One region of the Pseudomonas sp. B392_1p genome, then DNA from elsewhere that is predicted to be linked to it. Evidence: predicted binding sites of a transcription regulator. Region 1 holds the regulator's gene; each other region holds the start of a gene.
What was found. The regulator sigma-54, encoded in region 1, starts transcription at its own class of promoters, with help from an activator protein. The targets are predictions, from matches to a motif close to ANTGGCATNNANNTTGCTNT.
Positions count from the first base shown of each region.

Region 2: fliD (flagellar filament capping protein FliD) is a predicted target of sigma-54. The motif match lies at 2,981-3,000, and genes of this name have one in related genera.
Region 3: ACTV8E_RS17680 (flagellar basal body-associated FliL family protein) is a predicted target of sigma-54. The motif match lies at 2,828-2,847, and genes of this name have one in related genera.

Region 1 covers NZ_JBQPXM010000008.1:106,650-111,686, forward strand. Annotated here, with positions in the region: gene rapZ (RNase adapter RapZ) at 1-813, opposite strand, end outside; gene ptsN (PTS IIA-like nitrogen regulatory protein PtsN) at 815-1,279, opposite strand; gene hpf (ribosome hibernation-promoting factor, HPF/YfiA family) at 1,289-1,597, opposite strand; gene ACTV8E_RS12945 (RNA polymerase factor sigma-54) at 1,727-3,223, opposite strand; gene lptB (LPS export ABC transporter ATP-binding protein) at 3,354-4,079, opposite strand; gene lptA (lipopolysaccharide transport periplasmic protein LptA) at 4,079-4,621, opposite strand; gene lptC (LPS export ABC transporter periplasmic protein LptC) at 4,608-5,037, opposite strand, start outside.
Region 2 covers NZ_JBQPXM010000001.1:277,822-282,858, reverse strand. Annotated here, with positions in the region: gene ACTV8E_RS01340 (flagellar hook-length control protein FliK) at 1-859, opposite strand, end outside; gene ACTV8E_RS01335 (hypothetical protein) at 868-1,179, opposite strand; gene fliS (flagellar export chaperone FliS) at 1,163-1,558, opposite strand; gene fliD (flagellar filament capping protein FliD) at 1,578-2,957, opposite strand; gene ACTV8E_RS01320 (TetR/AcrR family transcriptional regulator) at 3,448-4,125, shown strand; gene aguA (agmatine deiminase) at 4,305-5,037, shown strand, end outside.
Region 3 covers NZ_JBQPXM010000014.1:15,166-20,202, forward strand. Annotated here, with positions in the region: gene ACTV8E_RS17660 (SDR family oxidoreductase) at 1-126, shown strand, start outside; gene ACTV8E_RS17665 (TSUP family transporter) at 123-857, shown strand; tRNA gene ACTV8E_RS17670 (tRNA-Arg) at 1,066-1,140, opposite strand; gene ACTV8E_RS17675 (flagellar hook-length control protein FliK) at 1,343-2,605, shown strand; gene ACTV8E_RS17680 (flagellar basal body-associated FliL family protein) at 2,896-3,384, shown strand; gene fliM (flagellar motor switch protein FliM) at 3,394-4,362, shown strand; gene fliN (flagellar motor switch protein FliN) at 4,466-4,918, shown strand; gene fliO (flagellar biosynthetic protein FliO) at 4,920-5,037, shown strand, end outside.

The sequences.
Region 1 (5,037 bases):
CTTGAGCGTGGCACCGAGTCGTTCAGCCAGATAGACGGAGCGGTGATGGCCGCCCGTGCAGCCGATGGCGATCGTGACATAGGCACGGTTGCTGGCGGCAAAGCGTGGCAACCATTTTTGCAGGTAGCCGCGGATATCCTGATACATCTCTTCGACATCGCTCTGTGCGTCGAGGAATTCGATGACGGGCTGATCTCGGCCGGAGAAGTCACGCAGATCAGGCCGCCAATACGGGTTGGGCAGGCAGCGCACGTCGAACACCAGGTCGGCATCGACGGGCATGCCGCGCTTGAAGCCGAAGGATTCGATCAGAAATGCGGTACCCGGCTCGGGTTTGTCCAGCAGGCGCAGTTGAAGGCTGTCGCGCAGCTGATAAAGATTCAGGTGGGTGGTGTCGATTTTCAGATCGGCCAGGTCGCTGATCGGGCCGAGCAGTTGGCTTTCGTCACGTATGGCCTCGGCCAGCGAGCGGGTATCGTTGGTGAGCGGATGGCGGCGGCGAGTTTCCGAGAAGCGTTTGAGCAGTGTTTCCTCGTCAGCATCCAGGTACAGAACATCACAGAGGATGTGCCGCGAGCGGACTTCCTCCAGCAGATCAGGGAAGCGTTGCAGGTGGCTGGGCAAATTGCGGGCATCGATGGATACGGCCACTTGCGGGTGCTGCAATTCGGTGTGGATCAGCGCACTTTGGGCCAGCTCAGGTAGCAGACCTGCGGGCAGATTGTCGATGCAATAAAAACCGTTGTCCTCAAGGACGTTTAGCGCTGTGCTCTTGCCCGAGCCGGAGCGACCGCTGACGATGATCAGGCGCATTTCAGTTCCCGTTCTGAACGTCCAGCACAACCTGGTACAGGGCTTGGTTAGTCTCGGCTTGACGCAAGCGGGCACGCACATCGTCGCGATCCAGCATGTGGGCGATCTGGCGCAGAAGCTCCAGGTGCGCATCGGTGGCCGATTGCGGTACCAGCAGCACGAACAGCAGATCCACCGGAACGGCATCGATGGCGTCGAAATCCACCGCAGCATCCAGGCGTAGTAGCGCGCTGATGGGTGCAGTGCAGCCGGCCATGCGGCAATGGGGAATGGCGATGCCATTGCCAAAACCGGTGGAGCCGAGTTTTTCGCGGGCGATCAAGGCTTCAAAGATCGTGCCGGCATCGAGCTCGGGCTGTTCCCGGTCGAGCAAGTGGGCGATCTGTTCCAGGACGCGTTTTTTACTGCCTCCCGGCACGTTCACCAAGGAACGGCCGGGGGTCAGGATATCTTCAAGTCGGATCATGGTGTGGAATCAGCGGACGGTTGCGCCCTGCTCGCGTTCGAGCTGCTTTTCCTTGTATTTGATTAATTGGCGATCCAGCTTGTCGACCAAGAGGTCGATGGCTGCGTACATATCATCGTGTTCGGCAGTGCCCACGATTTCGCCACCGGCAACATGCAGTGTGGCGTCGATTTTTTGCTTCAGTTTTTCCACTTGCAGTATCACCTGTACGTTGGTGATACGGTCGAAGTGGCGCTCCAGTCGGGTGAATTTGTCGTCGATATAATCGCGCAGGGCGTCGGTCACTACCAGTTGGTGTCCACTGATGTTGACTTGCATACCGTATTCTCCTTCTTGCCGCGTGGATGGCGCAGACCAAGGGCCTGCAGCCGGAACACTGTGGCTTGGGCGACTTGCGCAGACATGGACGGTTGTCGGTCCTGCACCAGCCTGTCCCCCAAGAGCTTGCTACATCAGTCGCTTGCGTTCACTGGACGGTGCGATCCCCATGGATTCGCGGTACTTGGCTACCGTGCGCCGGGCGACTTGAATACCTTGTGCTTCCAGTAGACCAGCGATCTTGCTGTCACTCAATGGCTTTTTGGCGTTTTCCGCCGCGACCAGCTTTTTGATGATGGCGCGGATCGCGGTGGATGAACATTCTCCGCCTTCGGCGGTGCTCACGTGGCTGGAAAAGAAGTATTTCAGTTCGTAAATACCACGCGGGGTGTGCATGAATTTTTGTGTGGTGACCCGCGAGATGGTCGACTCATGCATGCCCACCGCTTCGGCAATGTCATGCAGGACCAGGGGCTTCATCGCTTCGTCGCCGTATTCGAGAAAGCCGCGCTGATGCTCGACGATCTGCGTGGCCACTTTCATCAAGGTTTCATTGCGGCTTTGCAGGCTCTTGATGAACCAGCGCGCTTCCTGCAATTGGTTGCGCATGAAGGTGTTGTCCGTACTGGTATCGGCGCGCCGCACGAAGCCTGCGTATTGCGGGTTGACGCGCAGACGCGGCACGGATTCCTGATTCAGCTCCACCAGCCAGCGATCGTTGTGCTTGCGCACGATCACGTCCGGCACGATGTATTCCGGTTCGCTGGCTTCGATTTGCGAGCCGGGACGCGGGTTGAGGCTCTGGATCAATTCAACTACCTGGCGTAGCTCATCCTCCTTGAGCTTGAGGCGGCGCATCAGCAGGGCATAGTCGCGGCTACCCAGCAGCTCGAGGTGATCGCCGACCAGGCGCTGGGCTTCGACAAGCCAGGGAGTGCTGTTCGGCAATTGGCGCAGTTGCAGCAGCAGGCATTCGCGCAGGTCGCGCGCGGCCACACCGGCGGGCTCGAAGTGTTGCAGACGACGCAGAACGGTTTCGATTTCATCGAGCTCGATGTCCAGCTCCGGGTCGAAGGCGGCGAGCACTTCCTCCAGGGATTCCTCCAGATACCCCTGGTCGTTGATGCAGTCGATCAAGGTTTCGGCGATCAACCGGTCGGTATTGGACATGGGCGCCAGGTTGAGCTGCCAGAGCAGGTGCGTTTGCAGGCTTTCGCCTGGCGCGGTGCGCGAGGTGAAGTCCCACTCTTCGTCATCATTACTCGGCAGGCTGCTGGCGCTGGTCTGGTAGACGTCTTCCCAGGCGGTATCCACAGGCAGCTCGTTGGGAATCCGTTCATTCCACTCGCCACCGTCATCAAGGTTTTCAACCGTGGGAATGCTGCTTTCCTGAAGGGCTATTTCCTGGCTGCCAGGGTTGGGCAGTTCGTCGCCGTCGGCCAGCGGGTCGGCGTTGTCAAAATCCTCCCCCTCCTCCTGACGTTCGAGCATCGGATTAGATTCCAGGGCTTCCTGGATTTCCTGCTGGAGATCCAGAGTAGACAGTTGCAGAAGTCGTATGGCCTGTTGCAGCTGCGGGGTCATCGTCAGCTGCTGGCCCATCTTGAGAACGAGCGATGGTTTCATGGCAGACCTTGATTGCCGGCGTCTAAGCGCCATCCACTAGCGGGCGCCGCAGCGCCATGGAAGCAAATTATATGCCTGATATTTCTTGGGAATTCCAGTATCTGATATTACGGACTGAGCACGGCATCAATCAGAGTCGGAATTCGTGGCCCAGATAGACTTCCTTAACCAACTGGTTGGCCAGGATGCTTTGCGCATCGCCCTCGGCGATCAGGCGACCGTCGCTGACGATATAGGCGGTTTCGCAAATGTCCAGCGTTTCGCGAACGTTGTGATCGGTGATCAATACGCCGATTCCCTTGGCCTTGAGATGGTGAATAATTTGCTTGATATCGCCCACCGAGATCGGGTCGACGCCGGCAAACGGCTCGTCGAGAAGGATGAACTTGGGCGCTGTGGCCAGCGCGCGGGCAATTTCCACACGCCGCCGTTCTCCACCGGAAAGGCTCATGCCCAAGCTGTCGCGGATGTGGGTGATGTGGAATTCTTGCAGCAGGCTCTCCAGCTCCTCTTGCCGGCCCTGGGCATCGAGGTCCTTGCGGGTTTCCAGGATGGCGAGAATGTTATTGGTCACGGTCAGCTTGCGAAAGATCGATGCTTCCTGTGGCAGATAGCCGATCCCGGCACGGGCGCGGCCGTGCATGGAATGATGGCTGACGTCACGGTCGTCGATCAGCACGCGGCCCTGGTCGGCGCGCACCAGGCCGACGATCATGTAAAAAGTGGTAGTCTTGCCGGCGCCGTTGGGGCCGAGCAAACCGACGATCTGGCCGCTGTTGATGGTCAGGCTGACATCGCGAACCACTTGGCGCTTCTTGTAACTCTTGGCCAGATGCTGGGCGGTGAGGGTGGCCATTATTCGGACTGCTCTCCAGGAGTTTTCTTGCGCGGCTGGATGACCATGTCGATCCGGGGCTGCGGGGTGGTGATGGTATCGCCGGTGGCGCGCCCGGCATTGACGACCTGGGTTGCCGTGTCATAGATGATCTTTTCGCCTTCGAAGGTGTTGCCTTCCTGGATGACCTTGGCCTGGTCGATCAGCACGATGCGCTCGTTGCTGGCGAAGTACTGAATAGTGCGACCGTAGGCTTGCACGATGGACTTGCCGGCCTCAGGCAACTGCTCATAGTAGGCAAGCTTGCCGACGGCAGTGAAACGCTCGATATCGCCCAGTGTGTTCTGGTTGATGGTTACGGTGTCGCCGGTGATCTTCAGCGTGCCCTGGGTAATCACCACATCACCCCGGTAAATCGCCACGCCTTTTTTGTCATCCAGCTCAGCGCTGTCAGCCTGGATGTGGATGGGCTGGTCACGGTCCGAGGGCAGTGCCCAGGCTGCTGTGCTGCCCAGCGCGGCGGACAGGCAAAGCAGGAGGTGGAGAGGGTTAACGAACCTCATGTTGGCCTCTTACGTTGGAGAGCAGGAGCATCCTGCCTTCATTCAGATACGCTTTCATGCCTTGTCCCGTGGTGACGCCATTGGCGGCCTCGATTCTGACAGCTTGTTGGGTTTCGGCGTATTCCCGCTCCGGAAAGACGGTCATGCGGCTGGTGGTCAGCAGGGTATGGCGGCCCTTGGCATCGGTGCGCTCAGTGCGTACGTTGTCGATCAACTCGACCTCGGTGCCCTGCGGGCTGACTTCGCCCCGCTCGCTGCGTACGTGCCAGGGCAGTTCGCCGTCGCGGTACAGCAACAGGTCGGGCTTCTCCAGCAAGGTGATGTCGCTGATCTTCAAGTGATCAAGGCGCACGCTGGTCATTTCGTAACGCAGGGTGCCGTCGGCATGGAACTGTTGCGACCTGGCATTCTCGACG
Region 2 (5,037 bases), on a different contig from region 1:
GCTGCAGCAATCTAAGGGTATCGGCCTGTCCCGCATTGATTTGAATGGTGATGCGGCCCGCCTCTTGACTGACCACGATTTCCAGCTTGCCCAGCTCCGGAGGGTCCAGGCGAATGGTGGCGCGTTGCGCCTTTTGTTGTATCTGCATATCGACGCTGTCACGCAGTGCATGCAGCATCTGCTCGCCACGCTGGGCGTCCGAGCCTTGTAGTTTGAGGGTTCGCTCCGGCAGTGCGCTAACCGCTGCCGGTAGCTGACTGGCCTGACCGGAGAGCACCGCTGACGTCTCGCCCTCGGCCGCTTTGCCAACCGCAAGCGTGCCGGCCATATCCACGGTAATGCCGATAGCATTGCCGGTATTGAGCGGTGCGGCCTCGGCGCGCGCAGCGCCGGCGAGTGTTTCACTGCGCACTTCAACCTGGGCAGGCAAGACGGGAGCCTTGCCGTCGGCGGTATGTGGCTGCGTCAGGCGATCACCCGGCAGCCCTGGCAGGGATTGCGCCGCGCGATCCGCCAACACAGCGCTCTGGCTTGTCGCTGGCTGGGCCTGAACCTGTTGCTGTTGCTGGGCCAGCAGGCTGCCCAGCAGGGCTTCGATCTGCTCGAGGCCAGCTTCACCTTCAGGGGCCACCAAAGTCGGCTCCACTGCGCCAGACTCGACCGGCTCCAGCTCGGCCAGTACATCCACTAATTCAGGCAGAAGCTCAGCGCTGGCACGCAGCTCCGTCGCAAATCCAGGGGCGTTGTTGGCTACATCCTGCGATGCGGTTCCTGCAACTGCGGCGGGTGCGGACTCGGCAGCGGCGGGCAAGATGGCAGAGTTCGCCTGCTGGACAGGTCCGGCCAGATTAATACTCACAGCTGTATTCACCGCAGACTCTCCACCCAGGCATAAGCACTTCGGCCATCTGCGGGTTGTTCGTGACTGTCCAACAGCACCCGCAGGCGCTGACATTCTTCCTGGCAGCGCTGGCGCGCCAGACCGTGCAAGTGCTGAACATCCCGGCACGCGGCCAGCAGTTCGGCGCTGGGCTCGTCACCCTGCTTGCGCAGGCTCAGCAGGATGTCGCGCAGCGAGCGATCAATTTCGCGGATAGCGTCCCAGTCATCGAGATGCAGCACGCGCTCGAGTTGCACCTTGAGATTGTGCAGACGCTGCAGCTCATTGGCGGGCGGCACGCACGCCCTCCCACCCTTCGCGCAACGTGCCGAGTAGGTTTACCACTTCGTCCAGACCTTCCAGCGACAACGTCACGCTGACATCGGCCAGGCGGTAGATGCAGTAGTCGTACAACCGCGCCAGACCGGCAACCAGTTCGCCGCCGTTTTCATAGTCCAGGGAACTGGACAGCCCGTTGAGAATATTGATGCTCTTCTCGATCGAGCGGCCTTTCTCTTGGTAGCGCTTACCTTCGATGTGACCACGGGTGCGAGCCAGCTCGTCGAGCAGACCGTCGAACAGCACCAGCACCAGTTCGTAGGGCGAAGCCGCAGCGGCCTTCGACTCGAGATCGACCATGCGATAACTGTTGTAGCTGTCTTCGTAGTGGTAGGTCATGGGGCCTCAGTCGTTAGGATCATTTCTTTTCGGCGCTGGCGAAGTCGAAGTACAGGCTGGAGGTCTGCTCCAGCGTCGACATGATCTGCATCATGCTGGTGTACTGCTTGAGATAGCGTTGATAGAGATTCTCGTACTGGGTATCGACCCGCTCGTACTCGATATCGGTTCGTTTCATGGAGTCGCTGATGCTGTCCTTGCGCGTTTTCAGGATGCCGTTGACGCTGCTGGTGTAAACCGCCAGGCCGCTTTTGGTATCCAGCAAGGAGTCGAGCAAGCCTTTAGTGGCTCCATCGCCCTTGAAAATGGCATCCAGGGCTTCGGGCTTAGTGGCCAGCATCTTGTCGAAGCGCTCACCATTCAGCTCAAGGCTGCCATCGCGCTTGGCGGTGATACCCAGCGACACCAGCGATTCGCCACCGAAATTCTGGCGAATCAGCTTATCCACCATGCTCTTGATGCCGCGGGTCATACCGTCGGCGGCCAGCGCGCCACGCTCGGATTCTTCCGAACCGCTGGCAGTCAGGCTCTTGATGGTGGACATTAGGCTGTTGTAGGCGTCGACGAACTCCTGAACCTTGGCCTTGGTGGCGCTTGGGTCCTGGGCGATATCGATCGTCAGCGGCTGGTCACCTGCAGCGTGTGCCTTGGTGAAGGTCAGGCTGATGTCATCGATGACGTTGGAGAAGGTATTGCTGGAGTTGCGCAGCTCAATGCCTTCGGCCTCGCTGGCTCCCATATACACAACGGCGTCTTGGGCGGTAGACAACTGCTTGCTGCCCAGAGTGGTCTTTGTTGCGGCCTCGTCCTGCCCTTCGAGCATCAAGGAGATTTTCTGATTCTCGCCAGGATTTTCGCTGGTCAGAACCAGGCTGGTCGTGGTTCCGCTGCGTACAAGCGTGGCATTGACCGCCACTTTACTATCCTTCGCCTTGGCGTTGATGGCGGCGGCCAATTCTCCAAGCGTGGCGTAGTCCGCCGGATTCACCTCGAATGCAGTCGCCTCCGTATTACCGGGCTGGCCGACGGTCAGCTTGCCTGTAGTGGCGAGGTTGCTGTCGTTTAGGCCCTGCAGGGCAACCTGGTCCTTGCTGGCCAGTTGCTTGACGAAAAACTGATAGCTGCCGGCCACCGCCTTGCCGCCCACGGTCGCCGTAGCGTAATCCGAGCTGCTCAGCGTGGCCTTGTTTTGCACCATCGAACTGGCGCTGCCTGTGCCTTTCAGGCCACTGAGCTTGGTTTGAAAGGTGCTCAGGGCGGAACTCAACGTATTGAGCGCCGTCTGCTGAGCCTGGTAGTTCTTTTTGTTGCGATCCAGGCGACTGTAGCTGGTCTGGGTGTCGAATCCCGCCAGCTGGGTGGCCATGTTGTAGGCGTAGTTACTGTCAAAAGTCGTCATGTCTGGTACCCCTTGATGGTTAGGAGGCAATTCCGATGCCAAAACGCCATGCCGTATAAAATTGGCCGTAGCGCCGTTTGCAGCTGAAACTCCGCTTCCGCGCGAAGCACCTAATACCCCGGCGCGCGCCCGATGCGGAAACACCGCTTCCGCATTCCAGCTGGTGGTGGATTTGATAGACACAGGCGACCTAAACGCCGCAGGGCTTAAGCGCCAAGGTTCTGACGCCGTAATAAATGAGGGACCGCAGCCCCTAGAGACAGTGCTCGAGTACAACCTGTAAGGAGGCGCATACCAGAGTTTATCGACCGCAGCACTGGAACCGTGCCCGATACGGCCAGTACAACCCGATCGGCATAGACTCGGCAGCCTGCGAACCCCATCAAGGCGCTCGCGGCTTCTTGCAGCGAAAATACGCACCGTCCCATACGCCGCCAGCGCGCTTGCGCCAGCCACTCGGCCGACTTTCACCCGAACCTGGAGCTCCGGCATGCCGCCATCCGTCAACGCTCGCAAACCCCGCGCCAGCAGTCAGGCGCGCATCGCTGCCATTCACAACGCCGCCCGCGCCCAACTGGCCGATTGCGGCGTGAGCGGATTGACGATCTACGGGGTGGCCGAGCGCGCCCGGATTCCGCCTTCTTCGGTGTACCACTTCTTTCCCAGCGTACCGGCGTTGCTGCAGTCGCTGGCAGGTCAAGTCCATGCCGCCTTTCGCGCCACACTGACCGTGCCGGTTGAGCATGCATCGCTGCAGACTTGGCAGGATTTAGCGCGTCTGGTTGAGCAGCGCATGCTGTGCATCTATGCCGACGACCCCGCCGCCCGCCAACTGATACTGGCCCAGCATGGTCAGGCAGAAGTGACCCAGGCCGACCTGCAGCACGACCTGGAATTGGGCCGGTTGATGCACGCGCTGTTCGACCGGCACTTTGCCCTACCACCGCTGCCCGAGGACCTGGATGTCTTTGCGCTGGCTATGGAGCTGGCCGATCGTGTTTATGCTCGCTCGGTACAACAACACGGCGAAGTCATCCCCCGCTGGCGGGAAGAAGGCGCCCGAGTCTTTGTCGCCTACCTGGGTCTGTACCTACCACCCTGCTTGGTCAAGCGGACTGAACCCCTCGAAAACGGATTCATATCGGCAGTTCTCGAGAACACGCCCTAGGATCTTGCGTTAGCGCGCTTCATTTATCGATTTATATCGGCTATACATCCGCATAAGCCCACCTGGGCCACACTGTTATCGCCGACGGCGAGATCCCATCCGAGTATCTCCCCGGATGGTCTGCTGCCTGCAATAAAGACCTCATCGGTGGGTTAACCCACCCTACGGAAGGAAGACCGATGATCACTCTGACCACCAGCCCTCGCGCCGATGGCTTTCGTATGCCCGCCGAATGGGAAGCACACCACCAGACGTGGATGATCTGGCCCGAGCGCCCCGACAATTGGCGCCTCGGAGGCCAGCCAGCACAGGCCGCGTTCGCAGCCGTGGCACGCGCCATCGCCGAATTCGAGCCGGTCAGTGTGGGCGTGTCTGCCGGCCAGTACGCCAATGCCTGTATGCAGTTGGAGCATGCCAACATCCGCGTTGTAGAACTCAGCAGTGACGATGCCTGGGTACGCGATACTGGGCCAACGTTCGTATGCAATACCCAAGGCGACGTGCGCGGTGTGCATTGGGATTTCAACGCCTGGGGCGGCTTCAACGGCGGTCTGTATGCACCCTGGGACCGCGACCAACAGGTCGCCAAGAAGATTTTGCAGATTGAGCGCCAGGATCGTTACCGCACCGCCGACTTCGTGCTGGAAGGTGGCGCCATTCACGTTGATGGTCAGGGCACACTGATCACCACCGAAGAATGCCTGCTCAACCCGAACCGCAACCCTCACCTGAACCGTACTCAGATCGAGACGCTGCTCAGCGAGCATCTGGCAGTCGACAAGATCATCTGGTTGCCGGAAGGCCTGTACAACGACGAAACCGATGGGCACGTCGACAATTTTTGCTGCTTCGTGGGTCCCGGCGAGGTGCTGCTGGCCTGGACCGACGATGCGCAGGATCCTAACTATCCAC
Region 3 (5,037 bases), on a different contig from region 1:
TTTCTGCAATACAGGCCGGTATTGAGCAACCGACGGCTGAAGGAAGAGTTCGGCTACCCGCTGCGCAAGACCTCGGCGGAAACGTTCGAGTATTACGCGCAGCGCAGCGGAGCACGCAAGGCATGATCGATCCTTGGCTGTGGATTGCCCTGTTCGTACTCATTGCCTACACCATCGAAGCCATCACCGGATTCGGCAGTCTGGTCATCGCCCTGTCGCTGGGCGCGCTGTTATTGCCGCTCCCGGAACTGCTCCCGGTGCTCGTACCGCTTAATGTGCTGATGAGCGGGTTTCTGGCCTGGCGCAACCGCCAGCACATCGACCGAGCGCTGTTACTCAAGGTCATCCTGCCGCTGATGCTCGGCGGCACCCTGATCGGTTTCATGCTGCATAACTGGCTCGCCGCCGACCTGCTGAAACTGCTGCTCGGCTTGATGATCATCTGGTTCGCCGCCCGGGAACTGTGGCGCATCCAGCGCGGCACCACCGTACCGCCGCATCCCAACTGGTTCGGCCGCCTGCTGACCCTGGGCGCCGGCATCACCCACGGCCTGTTCGCCTCCGGCGGCCCACTGCTGGTCTATGCCATGGCCGGCACCCCGCTGGATAAGCGTCAATTACGGGCCACCCTGCTGTGCGTCTGGTTCTCGCTCAACACCAGCCTCAGCCTACTGCTGCTGCTCGAAGGCCGGTTGATTGCGGAACTGCCACGCCTATTGTCGTTCACGCCGCTACTGCTGGCCGGCGTAATAGCCGGCGACTATTTGCATCAGCGGATCAACGAGCAGCGCTTTCGGCAGATGGTCTACACCTTGCTGACCGCAACGGGCCTGTTGTTGGTGTTCCAGACAGTCTGAGGATTGGCTGCGCGGCATTGCGCATCGGACAGGGGGCGACTTTCCGTGCCATGGGGGGTACGACCTCATTTGTCGAACCGAGCGAAATACCCCTAAACGCACCCCTAGAATTTTTGGAAGCGACTGGAATGCCGAAACTCAAAAAATCGCTTTTTTGCTTGAAAGCAGCGATTTAGAGCGGTTGAGTGGAAGTCAGCGGAAGAGCTGATGGCGTCCCCTGCTGGAATCGAACCAGCATCTAGCCCTTAGGAGGGGCTTATTCTATCCGTTGAACTAAGGGGACAGACGCGTTGCTGCCGGCAGTGCGGCGGCGGGTCGGCATGTTAACGAGCGACGCTGGATTTGTCATGTCGAACCTGCGGGGAAACACCTTCCTTTTTGCGCAGCGACACAGGGTGTTCTCGGCAAGCCCGACGCAGGCTTTCCCGAGTTGGCCCACCCCTTGCTACTCCCCCTGCAAGTTTGAATTATTTGTGGAGTGCACCATGGCCCTTGGCGCTGAACTTTTTCTGCAAGGCAGCCCGTCGGCGCGCGCGGCGATAGGTACGGGCAAGTCGCCAGATAGCGGCGCCGCAGCTGGTAAGGCCGAGAACGGCAGCTTTGCCGAGCTGTATGCCCGCGAGCGCGATACCACCCCGGCCCCTGCCGCAGCCAAACCGGCCGAAACAGCCGAAACGGCTCAGGACGCTACGGACAAAGCCGTCCGCGAGCAGCAGTTGCTTGCCGATACCGGCAAGGAGTTGCCGACCGAGCTGCCACCAGAGGATGTGCAGTTGGAATCGCTGATGCTGTTCGAGCGCGACCCCGAGGCACCGGTCGATCCGACAACCGCTGAAGCGGTCACTGCGGCAACAGACGAAGCAGCGCAGGCTGTGCAGAACCGTCTTGTCGCCGACGCTGACGCCGAGGCCCTTGCCGCGGCTGAACAAGCAGCCGCAGAAGCGCAGCCTGACGAACTGGTTGCCGTAGCAGCGGCCATAGCCCCGACCGTGCAAACCGCGGCTTTACCTGCCCCATCGTCCGCTAACGGTCGGGCGAGCTCCGCGCAAACGACCATTGCGGAACAACGCGCCGCAACAAGCCGCCTCGCCTCTTCTGAACCGACACTGGCCGAAAGCAGCACGGAGTTGCCGGACAGCGAGCTGCGCCTTGGGCAGTTCTCGCGGGAGCTGGACACCAGCACTGTCGGCCGCGCCGCATCTGCCGCCGCCAGTGAGCTGCGTGGCGAAACAGCCCCCAGCAGTGTCAACCCTTTGACACAGGCGGTTAGCCAGGCGAACACCGCAACCGCAGCACGTGAGGCCGCCGCCGTTCCGCAGCAACCGCTGTCGATGAGCCAGAACGGCTGGAGCGAAGCGGTGGTGGAGCGGGTGATGTGGCTGTCCAGCCAGAACCTCAAGTCCGCCGAAATCCAGCTGGACCCCGCCGAACTGGGCCGCCTGGAGGTGCGCATCAGCCTTAATCAGGAACAGACCCAGGTGAGCTTCGCCAGCCCACATGCCGGCGTGCGTGACGCGCTGGAAGGCCAATTGCAGCGCCTGCGTGACATGTTCAACCAGCAGGGCATGAACCTGGTGGATGTCAACGTCTCCGACCAATCCCTGGCCCGCGATGATCGGCAAACCGACGAGCGAAGTGGCAGCCGAGGCATTGCCGCAGGAGGTGAAGAACATGCGGACGTGGATGACCTGACGGTCGCCACCACCGCACTGAACTCGGGACGCGGGCTGATTGATTTCTACGCCTAAGACTCCATCGAAGGTCATTCGTTTTAGCGAAAGCTGCCTTGCGAACGGCCTCGTGACAGGGTGTGGAAACGGATCTACCCAGTCATCCGGGCAGCCCGCCGGACACGCAACCGGCGGGCAACTCGTTCAGCTCTGACTGATCCAGCCTGCCCATACGGCGAGTGACGCCACACCCCCAATGGCACGGTATCTACCGCGACAAACCGTGAACAACATCAAAAAACTGGCATAAGACTTGCTCCCTCGCTGGCTTGGATGGTGTGAGCACCGGTCGGTGACGGATATTTGGCATGACTAAGAAAACTGGACCTCGTGGCTCGCAAACGAACAAGCTGCCGCTGATTATTTTCGGTGCGCTGGCGCTGCTGCTAGCAATAGCTGTCTCGGTTGGGGTGACGTGGTATGTGGTGACCAGCAAGATCGGCGGCCCAACCGAAGAGGCGGCGCGCCTGATCGACAAAGGCTCGATCTACGAGGAGCTGAAGGATCCTTTCGTGGCGAATTTCAATCGCCAAGGCCGCCAGCGTTATCTGCAGGCCAGCGTGGCGCTGATGGGCCGCGACCGCGACGGGATGGCCGCGCTCAAAGAGCATCTGCCGGTGCTGCGCAACCAACTGGTCATGCTCTTCTCTTCCCAGGACTTCGATGCCTTGCTGACGGCCTCCGGCAAAGAGACCCTGCGCCAACTGGCCACTCTGCACGTCCAGGATCTGGCTCGCCAGCATCTTGGCAAGCCGGTCATCGAGCAGGTGTTGTTCACTAATTTCGTATTGCAGTAGGACGTTTAGATGGCTACTGACCTGCTGTCACAAGATGAAATCGACGCCCTGTTGCATGGCGTCGACGATGGTCTCGTCGATACCGAAGACCTGGCCACCAAGGGGAGCGTCAAGAGCTACGACCTGACCAGCCAGGACCGTATCGTCCGTGGACGCATGCCGACCCTGGAAATGGTCAACGAGCGTTTTGCCCGCTACACCCGAGTCAGCATGTTCAACCTGTTGCGCCGCTCCGCGGATGTCGCGGTGGGCGGCGTACAGGTGATGAAGTTCGGCGAGTACGTACATTCCCTGTACGTACCGACCAGCCTCAACCTGGTGAAGATGAAGCCGCTGCGCGGCATCGCGCTGTTCATCCTCGACTCGCGCTTGGTGTTCAAGCTGGTGGATAACTTCTTCGGCGGCGATGGGCGTCACGCCAAGATCGAGGGCCGCGAATTCACCCCCACTGAACTGCGGGTGGTGCGCATGGTGCTGGATCAGGCGTTCATCGACTTGAAGGAAGCCTGGCACGCCCTGCTGGACGTGGATTTCGAGTACCTCAACTCGGAGGTCAACCCGGCCATCGCCAACATCGTCAGCCCCAGCGAAGTGGTGGTGGTGTCCACGTTCCACATCGAACTGGACGGCGGCGGCGGCGACCTGCATGTAACCATGCCCTATTCGATGATCGAGCCAATCCGCGAAATGCTCGACGCCGGCTTCCAGTCCGATGTCGCTGATCAGGACGAGCGCTGGTCCAAGGCCCTGCGCGAGGACATCCTCGACGTCAACGTGCCGCTGTCCGCCACCGTGGCGCACCGCCAGCTCAAGGTGCGCGACATCCTGCACATGCAGCCAGGTGATGTGATTCCGGTGGACGCGCCGGAGCACATCCTGATGCGCGCCAACGGCGTGCCGGCCTTCAAGGTCAAGCTTGGCTCCCACAAAGACAAACTTGCCCTGCAGGTGATCGAACCACTGCAACGCTCACGCTGAGTGACTTAGCCGCGCTGGTTGAGGCGGCGCGACCCTATTTGAACTGCCTTCCGAACGCCCCTGCGGGGAAGGCCAGCCAAGACAGCCGACTGAGGTAATCCCCATGGCAAATGACACCCCGATGAGCCCAGAGGATCAGGCGCAGGCCGATGAATGGGCCGCCGCCCTGGCCGAGTCTGCCGCCGATCAGGGCAGCATCGACAGCATGCTCGCCGATGCCCGTCCGGCCGCACCGCGTGCGCCGATTGAAGCGTTCGATACGCCACCGCGCGCAGACGGCCCTACAAGCATGGAAGGACCGAACCTGGAAGTGATTCTGGACATTCCAGTGACCATTTCCATGGAAGTCGGCAATACCAGCATCAACATCCGCAACCTGCTGCAGCTCAACCAGGGCTCGGTGATCGAACTGGACCGCTTGGCCGGTGAACCGCTTGATGTGCTGGTCAACGGCACGCTGATCGCCCACGGCGAAGTGGTGGTCGTCAATGAGAAGTTCGGCATTCGCCTGACCGACGTGATCAGCCCCACCGAACGCATCCGGAAGCTGCGCTGAGATGCGCCGAGCATCTTCTCGCCAAGGCCGCAACACCTGGGGCTGGCTCGCCGTGCCCCTGCTACTGCTGGCGCCCGGCGCCCTCGCCTCGTCGCCAGCGGTGCCCAGTACCGCCGGCG